3 regions of the Bacillus sp. 3255 genome follow, and region 3 is predicted to be linked to each of the others. Evidence: predicted binding sites of a transcription regulator. Region 3 holds the regulator's gene; each other region holds the start of a gene.
The links. Region 3 encodes NrdR, which represses ribonucleotide reductase genes. Its sites were predicted from a motif close to AACACNATATATNGTGTT; they were not measured.
Positions count from the first base shown of each region.

Region 1: J2X61_RS35655 (adenosylcobalamin-dependent ribonucleoside-diphosphate reductase) is a predicted target of NrdR. The motif match lies at 1,590-1,607, and genes of this name have one in related genera.
Region 2: nrdI (class Ib ribonucleoside-diphosphate reductase assembly flavoprotein NrdI) is a predicted target of NrdR. The motif match lies at 1,547-1,564, and genes of this name have one in related genera.

Region 1 is NZ_JAVDUS010000037.1:14,065-17,343, reverse strand. Features, by position in the region: gene J2X61_RS35665 (lipoate--protein ligase family protein) at 1-180, shown strand, start outside; gene dat (D-amino-acid transaminase) at 513-1,340, opposite strand; gene J2X61_RS35655 (adenosylcobalamin-dependent ribonucleoside-diphosphate reductase) at 1,659-3,279, shown strand, end outside.
Region 2 is NZ_JAVDUS010000001.1:150,436-153,714, reverse strand. Features, by position in the region: gene serC (3-phosphoserine/phosphohydroxythreonine transaminase) at 1-1,025, shown strand, start outside; gene nrdI (class Ib ribonucleoside-diphosphate reductase assembly flavoprotein NrdI) at 1,632-1,991, shown strand; gene nrdE (class 1b ribonucleoside-diphosphate reductase subunit alpha) at 1,978-3,279, shown strand, end outside.
Region 3 is NZ_JAVDUS010000002.1:291,276-294,554, reverse strand. Features, by position in the region: gene J2X61_RS03960 (MntP/YtaF family protein) at 1-184, shown strand, start outside; gene coaE (dephospho-CoA kinase) at 217-813, shown strand; gene J2X61_RS03950 (lytic transglycosylase domain-containing protein) at 810-1,382, shown strand; gene J2X61_RS03945 (alpha/beta-type small acid-soluble spore protein) at 1,471-1,695, opposite strand; gene nrdR (transcriptional regulator NrdR) at 1,813-2,292, shown strand; gene J2X61_RS03935 (hypothetical protein) at 2,515-2,703, opposite strand; cyclic di-GMP riboswitch class I at 2,754-2,852, opposite strand; gene J2X61_RS03930 (hypothetical protein) at 2,939-3,118, shown strand; gene htpG (molecular chaperone HtpG) at 3,174-3,279, opposite strand, start outside.

The DNA.
Region 1 (3,279 bases), on a different contig from region 3:
CGGGCGCAGGGCAAAGAGCCGGTTACGCTGGCACAGGTCGAGGCGGCGTTCCGCCGGGAGATTGCGCTGGGGTTAGGCGTGGAGCTGGTAGAAGCGCCATTGACGCCTTTCGAGACGGAATTGGCGGAGCAGCTGGTGCGGGAGAAGTATGGCACCGACGATTGGAATTTGCGGCGGTGAAGTTTGCTGAAAAAGAGGGGCGGCCTCTTCGGCTCAGTTAGCTCTAACGGACACAGGAGCCGCTAATCGGTCGAAAAGAGAGACGTTTCGGCGCTAACGGACAAGGGAGCCGTTATTACCCGAATTCTCCGCGATATGGCGGGATTTGAGGGGAAATAACAGCTTCCGTGTCCGTTACAATTGCTGGGCGGCTCCTAAACGCGGAATAAGCGCGGCTGTGTCCGTTAGAATTTGAAGAAGGCGGCTAAAACAAAGGAGCTAAGCAAGTTAAATTGCTTAGCTCCTTCTTTAATGCTAAAAACCCCTTGATGAAGTTATTTAGTAATCCTCCACTAAGCGAAAGTCCGAACGAATTCCTCCTGCAGCCTGCGGGTTTGCGGCCCGGGTACGCCGGTGCCGATGGCGGCGCCGTCCACTTCCAGAATCGGAGTCACCTCAACGGTCGTCCCCGTAATGAAAGCTTCGTCCGCCAGCATGAGCTGCTCGGTCGTAAAGGCTTCCTCGCTGACCGGTATGCCTATCGAGCGGGCCAGACGCAGAACAACCGCACGGGTAATACCGTGCAGAATCAAATGATTGGCCGGATGCGTATACAGCACGCCGTCCTTGATCATCATGATGTTGGAGGCGCTGCACTCCGTCACGGTTCCTTCGCGATGCAGGATGACTTCCTGCACACCGTGATCGAGCGCTGCCTGCTTCGCCATCACATTGGGGAGCAGGTTCAGCGTTTTGAGATCGCAGCGGAGCCAGCGAATATCGGCGAATGTAATGGTTTTGATGCCGTTATGTATGGTTGCGGCGGGGCGGGGGACCTCCGTGCAGTAAGCGAGCATTACCGGTTCGGATTGCTGCGGAAAAGGATGGGCGCGAGGCGCTTCGCCACGGGTCACTTGCAGATAGACCGTGCCTTCAATGAGATGATTGCGCGCCACAAGACCGGTTAGAATTTCCTCAATCCGCTGCACGGGATAAGGCAGTTCGATGCGAACCTCGCTTGCAGTTCTTGCAAGACGCTGCATATGGGCATCAGCCTCATACAGATGGCCGTTATATACGCGGAATACTTCATAGATGCCATCCCCGAAATAGTACCCGCGATCGTCCGGCGAGACGTGAAGATCCTGCTTGTTGATGAACTCATTTTTATAAAAATACATATGGCTTGCAGCCCCTTTCGATAAAAAAAACGAACAAATGTTCTAAAAATGATGGACTTATGATATACTAAGTATAGGTTAGCAAAGGAAATCGCGAACGTCAAAAATTGCAGATCCGGTACAAATCTACGAAATAACGAGAATTGAACAGCTTATCCGAGCTAATGTGGCGATAGTTTCTCTTTTCGTATCAAAATTGGTCCTTTAGCCATTCGAAGATCAATATCTGGTGGTGTATAATGAATATCTCACACCATATATTGTAATTTTTATTTTAGTTGCAGCTGAATCTGTAGCTTATTGGGAGGGCATTTATCGATGGGGATTGCGCAATCAGGGAAGAAGCTGGAAGGTTTAAGCGAGAAAATATTTTTGGATCGCTATGCACTCAAGAATGCGGATACGAGCCTTGCGAAAGTCGGGGATACCGTTCTTGTATTAACGAAGGATGACCCTAAATTCCCAGCCAAAGAAGTAGGAGAAATTATCAGCCGTGACGGCGGCACCGTTCAAGTGCGCACGCGGAGCGGCGAAACGGTTACATCCCAGGTAGAGAAGCTGACGCTAAACATAGAGAAGACACCGGAAGAAATGTGGGATCGTTTGGCGGGTGCCATGGCATCCGTGGAGGCAACGCCGGAGAAACGCAAAGAATGGACGGACAAATTCAGATATATTCTTGATGATTGGAAGCTTGTACCGGGCGGGAGAATTGCTGCCGGCGCCGATGCCAGCGACGAATTAACGCTTTTCAACTGCTATGTGATCCCGTCTCCGCATGACAGCCGCGGCGGCATTATGAGCACGCTGTCGGAGATGACCGAAATCATGTCCCGCGGCGGCGGAGTCGGCATCAACCTGTCTTCGCTGCGACCACGCCGCTCCGTTGTGAAGGGCGTTAACGGCTCCTCCAGCGGCGCCGTGTCATGGGGAGGATTGTTCAGCTACACGACCGGTCTGATCGAGCAGGGCGGAAGCCGCCGCGGCGCGCTTATGCTGATGATCAATGACTGGCACCCGGATCTGGAAGATTTCATTACGGTCAAATCGACGATGGGCCAAATTACGAACGCCAACTTATCCGTTTGCGTCAGCAATGGATTCATGAAGGCTGTGAAGGAAGATTTGGAGTGGGAGCTTGTATTCCCGGATACGACGGACCCTGAATACGATGAGAAGTGGGATGGCAATCTGGACGCTTGGCGGAAGCTCGGCAAAGCCGTGAAGCCATACCGTACGGTGCGGGCGCGCGAAGTCTGGCATACGATTATCGAGTCTGCCTGGAAATCGGCCGAACCCGGCGTCGTATTCATGGAATACTACAACCAAATGTCCAACAGCTGGTATTTCAATCCGATCATTTGTACGAATCCGTGCGGAGAGCAAGGGCTTCCAGCTTGGGGCGTATGCAACTTGTCGGCGATCAACCTCTCGAAGTTCTACGATGCCGAGAAGCATGACGTCAACTGGGCGGAGCTGGCGACTGTTGTCCGCTACTCCACGCGTTTCCTTGACAATGTCATCGACAAGACGCCGTATCATTTTGAAGAGAACCGTGCCAACCAGCAGAACGAACGCCGTGTAGGATTGGGGTCCATGGGCCTTGCCGAGCTGATGATCAAATTGAAGATCCGTTACGGAAGTCCGGAATCGCTGGTATTTCTGGACAAAATCTATGGCTTTATAGCCAAAGAAGCCTATCTGGCATCGGCGGAAATTGCCGGCGAGAAAGGTTCATTCCAAGCGTTCATCGCGGATAAATTCCTGGAGAGCGGCTTCATGAAGAACATGACCCGAGTGTTCCCGGAGGTCGGGGAGGCTATCCAGCAGCAAGGCATGCGGAACGTCACTGTGATTACACAGGCTCCTACCGGGAGCACGGGAACGATGGTCGGTACATCTACGGGGATTGAACCGTATTTCGCCTTCGAATACTACC
Region 2 (3,279 bases), on a different contig from region 3:
AAGCGCAAGAGGAACTTGTCGAATTCAAAGGCATCGGCATGTCGATCATGGAAATTTCGCATCGCAGCGCTGAATACGAGCAAGTACATAATGAAACACAGCAATTATTGAAGCAAATTTTTAACATCCCGGATGGGTACCAAATCATGTTCCTGCAAGGCGGAGCCAGCTCGCAATTCGCGATGATTCCGATGAATTTCTTGAAGCCGGGCAAAGTGGGCAGCTATGTGCTGACAGGCGCTTGGGCGGAGAAAGCGGTGCAGGAAGCTTCCTTGTTCGGCGAAGTGAATATCGCAGCCTCCTCCAAAGAAAATAAATTCATGAAAATTCCGGATCTTAGTGAAATCAACCTTCATCCGGACTCGGCTTATTTGCATATCACATCCAATGAAACGATCGAAGGCGCGCAGTTCCAAAGCTATCCGGACACGGGCAGCGTACCGCTCATCGGCGACATGTCCAGTGACATCTTAAGCCGTCCGGTCGACGTGTCGAAATTCGGCATGATCTATGCCGGCGCGCAAAAAAATCTCGGTCCTTCCGGTGTGACGGTCGTCATCGTCAAGGAAGACATGCTGCAGGATTTGCCGAAAAACATTGCCACGATGTTCCGTTACGAAATCCACAGCAAAAACAATTCCTTGTACAATACGCCGCCGGTGTATTCCATCTACATGGTCAACCTGGTGCTCAAATGGATTCAGGAGCAGGGCGGACTAGCCGTTATCGAGAAGAACAACCTGGAGAAATCCGGTCTGATCTACAATGCCATCGATCAAAGCGGCGGCTTCTACCGCGGTCCTGTCGACAAGGGCAGCCGTTCGGCCATGAACATTACGTTCCGTCTGCAGGATGAAGAATTGGAGAAGAAATTCATCAAGGAAACCGAGCAGAACGGCTTCATCGGCCTGAAAGGACATCGCAGCGTAGGCGGTCTGCGCGCATCGACGTACAATGCGGTTCCGTACGCTTCCTGCCAAGCGCTCGCGGAGTTCATGAAGGATTTCCACAAGCGCAATAGTTAAGATACGGTTCAAGAGCTACTCACAGCACCCTCGTGTGCGCGTGAGTAGCTTTTTTTGGTTGGGAGGCCAATATCCCGATCTTCGCCGGCATGGCCCTTAGACGGCCGCTCAGGCGTCTCTGGCGAGCTGTGTGCCGGTATAACCCGAATCTATATCTAGTAGGACAGGGTCGGCGGATTCCTTTCGACAAATGTGAAAATTTCAAGGCAAAACTCCAAAAAAAATTTCAAATCCCCGCGAGCCACGTCCTGTCTGGGATTCGGTATTTTGAGACCGAAAATGTGAGATTTCACACGTTGACAAACACTATATATTGATATAAATTTGAATCTATCAACTAGATGTCGTGGAAAAATGGGAAATTAAGAGAAGCCGGACGGATCGCGGAATTCCGCGGAATAACCGGGAAAATCCCTTGATATCGCGCTTTTTCAGCCGCTTAGCCATTTGCGAAATTCCGCTTCTTTTGTCGAGCCGAAGGCCGCACGACTAGATATAGTTGATAGGTAAGCTACATACGACTTACTAGATATAGAGTTTCATACATAAGACTCACTAGATACGGTTTTGCTTGAGATTGAAGATACATGACAGGAGACGGAGCCCATGCTGATTGCTTACGATTCGAAAACAGGAAATGTTCGCCGGTTTATTAACAAGCTGAAAATGCCGGCCATCCAAATCGAGGAAGCGATGAAAGTGGACGAGCCCTTCGTGCTCGTTACCTATACGACCGGATTTGGTCAAGTTCCTGAGAAGGTGGCCTCGTTCCTGGAAACGAACGCTTCTCATTTGATCGGAGTCGCAGCAAGCGGGAACCGCAACTGGGGCGACGGGTTTGCGAAGAGCGCAGACACCATCTCCCAGCAATACGATGTGCCGGTGTTAACCAAGTTTGAGCTATCCGGCACCAAAAATGATGTAGAACGATTTGTTCAGGGGGTACATGCAATTGCGGCACATTGAGCTGAATAATTTATTGATGCAACGCGCAGCAGACGGATTTTTTCAACTGGAGAAGGACAAAGAAGCCGTTGAAGTTTTCATGAAGGACGTCCACAGCAAAAGCCTCACTTTCCCCGATACCTCTTCGAAAGTTCGTTACATGATCGACAATAATTACTACGAGAATGTGTATGAGCGTTATACGGAAGATGAAGTCAACGAAGTTTATCAAGTGGCCCACGACAATCAATTCGAGTTCGCTTCCTATATGGCTGCCTCGAAATTTTATACAGATTATGCTTTGCGCAGTGATGATAAAGAGTTGTACCTCGAGCATTTCCCGGATCGCGTAGCGATCGTAGCCTTGTACTTGGGCAGAGGAGACGTAGAAACCGCCCGTACGCTGGCCGTCTCGATGATGGAGCAGCGCCTGCAGCCGGCTACGCCGACCTTCCTCAACGCAGGCAAAAGCCGCCGGGGCGAGATGGTGTCCTGCTTCCTGCTGGAGATGGACGATTCCCTCAATTCCATTAACTATGTGCTGGCCACCTGCATGCAGCTGTCCAAAATCGGTGGCGGTGTCGCCGTCAATCTGTCCAAGCTGCGCGGGCGCGGGGAATCGATCAAAGGCGTGGAACGAGCCGCCAAAGGGATTATGCCTGTTCTGAAGCTGATGGAGGATGCGTTCTCCTATGCCGACCAAATGGGGCAGCGCAAGGGCTCCGGAGCGGCGTATTACAACATTTTCGGTTGGGATCTGATGGAGTTCCTCGATTCCAAAAAAATTAACGCAGACGAGAAGTCCCGTCTGAAAACATTATCGATCGGCCTGATCGTGCCGAACAAATTCTACAAGCTGGCGGAACAAAATCAGCCGCTTCATGTTTTTGCGCCATATACCGTATGGCAGGCTTACGGCAAGCACTTGGACGATCTCGATCTCGACGAGATGTACGATGAGCTGCTGGCGAATCCGAAAGTGAAGAAGAAGGTCGTCATGAGTGCGCGCGACATGCTCGTCAAAATTGCGACAACCCAGCTGGAATCCGGGTATCCGTATATCATGAACCGGACGAATGCGAACAAGGATCATGCGCTTAAAGGGATCGGGACAATTAAGATGTCCAACCTGTGCACGGAGATTTTCCAGCTGCAAGAGACTTCGGAAATTAACGATTACGGCGAAGACGACGTGATTCTGCGCGATATTTCCTGCAATTTGGCTTCGATGAACATCACCAACGTCATGGAGCGCAAGAAGCTGCGCGAGACGGTTCATGAGGGCATGACCGCCCTGACGGCAGTCAGT
Region 3 (3,279 bases):
CGGTGCGGCGCTCATCGGCTTCGTCCCTTTGTTAACAGCCTCGGTCATCTCGATTTCGAGCGGTTCTTTCATTGCTTTAGGATTAAGAGTAGGCTTTCGGTATGCGGAAATGAATTGGATGAAGAAATTATCGATTCTTCCAGGTTGTGTGCTTATTCTTATGGGTTTATTGAAAATGTTATAGTGCCAGGAATACGCTTAGGAGAGAAGAAGCTTATGAATATCGGGTTAACAGGAGGAATCGCCTGCGGCAAAAGCACGGTTAGCGCCATGCTGGTAGGCCGCGGCGCTCTATTGGTAGATGCAGATCAAATAGCCCGCGACGTTGTCGAGCCCGGCAGCCCTGTTCTCGAACAGGTTGCTGCCCATTTTGGACAAGCGGTTCTTCAGGAAGACGGCACTCTGCACAGGAAGAAGCTCGGGCAGATTGTCTTCGGCGATGCCGAAGCCCGCAAGCAGCTGGAAAGCATTCTGCACCCGCCGATCCGCAAGCAAATCCGGGAGCAAATGGAAGCTTACGAAAGTCAGTATCCGGACAAGCTGGTTGTCGTGGACATTCCATTGCTGTACGAATCGAATTTAGCTCATTTGTTTGAACAGGTGATGGTTGTTTATGTGCCCCGCCATGTTCAATTGGAACGCTTGATGGTGAGGGACGGCTTGACGGAAAGCGCAGCCAACAACCGGATAGACGCGCAGATGTCGATTGAAGAAAAACGCAAACTAGCGGATATCGTGATCGACAACAGCGGAACGCAGGAAGACACCTATGCGGAGGTCGAACGATTTTGGCTAGGGAAGGGGCTTTCATGAAGTTTCTACGCAAAAAGCGAGTGTTTGCTCTCTTGCTCATTTGCTTCATTATGGTTCTCTTTATGAATAGCTCTTTTATAGGAAGAAAGCTGTATCCGATTTATTTTCAGCAGGAGATTAAGCAAAGTGCGGCGAAACACAATATAGACCCTTTCCTGATCGCAGCCATCATTCGGGTAGAGACGAATTATAAGTATCACCTGGAGTCGAGCAAAGGAGCGCTCGGTCTCATGCAGCTAATGCCGGACACGGCGGAATGGATCGTAGAGTCTACGAATTTAGGGCCTCATACGCAAGCGGATTTATTAAAAGCGGAAGTAAACATTAATCTCGGGTCTTGGTATTTGAGCTGGCTGACGAGGCATTACAACGGAAACTTGATTTATGCGATTGCGGCTTACAATGCAGGACAGGGGAATGTGAATAAATGGAAGCAAAATGAAATTTGGGATGGCACGCAAGAACACATCGACCAGATTCCATTCGGTGAAACCCGGCATTATGTACAACGCGTGATCTATTATTACGAGAAATACACGAAGCTGTATTCCGAGCAATGGGAAACTTGACATAAACAAAGAAGCATTGGACCAGCTCCTTGTGGGGGCTAGCGTCCAATACTTCCTGTTGTGCAGTCACCCGGCTAACTCTTCAAGATTACTTGAATTGACCAGCCAAAGATTGTTCTGCGATTTGTACCAGGCGACGAGTAATGTGACCACCGATGGCACCAGTATCACGAGTAGCCATGTTACCGTAGTATCCATCTTGTGGGATAGCGATACCCAGTTCTTGAGCCACTTCGTATTTCAACTGATCCAGTGCTGCGTTAGCTTGAGGAACAACTAGAGTGTTGCTATTGCTGTTGCTGCCTGCGCCCATGTCTGTTCACCTCCTTGTCGGTTGGTACTAGTATTGTGCGCACTTCTCCGGAGTTCATGACTTGTAACATATGGTAATAGATCATTACATAGAAGAAGAGAAAGGAGAGAAGAGCGAATGAAGTGTCCATTCTGTGATTATTCCGGTACGAAGGTGCTTGATTCCCGTTCGGCGAATGAGAATAAATCGATCCGCCGCCGCCGCGAATGCGAGAAATGCGCGCGCAGATTCACAACCTTCGAGATGGTGGAAGAAACGCCGCTTATCGTGATTAAGAAGGATGGAAGCCGGGAAGAATTTAGTCGAGAGAAAGTACTGAGAGGCTTGATTCGAGCTTGCGAGAAGCGTCCGGTTTCGATGGAAAGGCTGGAAATGCTCGTATCCGAGGTCGAAATGCAGCTTCGGACGACCGCACACGCGGAAGTAGACAGCCTGCACATCGGGGAAATTGTGATGGAGCAGCTGTACCCGGTCGATGAAGTGGCGTACATTCGCTTCGCCTCCGTCTACCGGCAGTTCAAAGACATCAATATGTTTCTCAAAGAGCTCACACAAATATTGGGCAAGCATGACCCCGGTCTTCTCCGGGATAAATAAGATAAGCCGGTCTGACTCATGGGAGTCTGACCGGCTTTTTTATGCTAAACTTTAAACCTTAAATCTGACAAAAAATAATAAAAAGACAGCGGAGCATTTCCGCTGTCTTGGGCTGTTAGGGAAGATAAACCGCATCAATACGCGATTTGTGACCTTATCAAAAAAAAAAATTCTATAGACATCAACCGACTGCATTTTTGTGCGTGTTCATGCATAATGCTGTTATTGGGTACGTTTGTCCAGTTCGCTTCTTAGAAAATGAATAAACCGAATCGACTCCTCAACGGATAACACATTGTTATTGAACTTAAAGGAGAACATATTCAAAATATCATTTTCCGGCAGATGCAAATTAGCAATCAAGTGCTCAACATCCAAGCTCATGCTACCGTCTAAAACAATTTTCCCCATTCTATTTAACTCCTCCTTTGGTCATTCTACACGAATCGGACGGAGGCGCTTCTGGCAGCTGGCTGACATTTTGGACATGATGCAATATGGCCAATTTAGTCCCTATAGCTTTGCGTCACCACTTTTCAATGGTTTTGCCTTTGTCGTACCGATTCATGCTTGTAACAAAACTATATCATATTTTTAAGCGCAATGTTCTGATTTATTACATTTATTCGAAGGATGGTAGAAGAATATGTCCGTCAAATCCAATCCAATTCCAGGTTTCCCTTATGAACTCGACATCGTGAAAGTGGCTCGTTCTCTCGGAATCGATCAGGACCGTTTGTTAGCCTATGTGTATGATGGCACTGACTCTAATAAGGGAAGTGAGCATAGATCCGCACATCTCCTGGAATTGGAAGATCTGACTTAATCAAAGAAGCCCTGCTACCGGTTCCGGTGACAGGGCTTCATATGGCTTCTGGGGGTTACACCATGATTTTGCAAATATCGTTCGTGAATTCAACAGGATCTTGCAGCGGCAGACCTTCGATCAAGAGCGCTTGGTTGTATAAGAGAGCCGTATACAGGTTA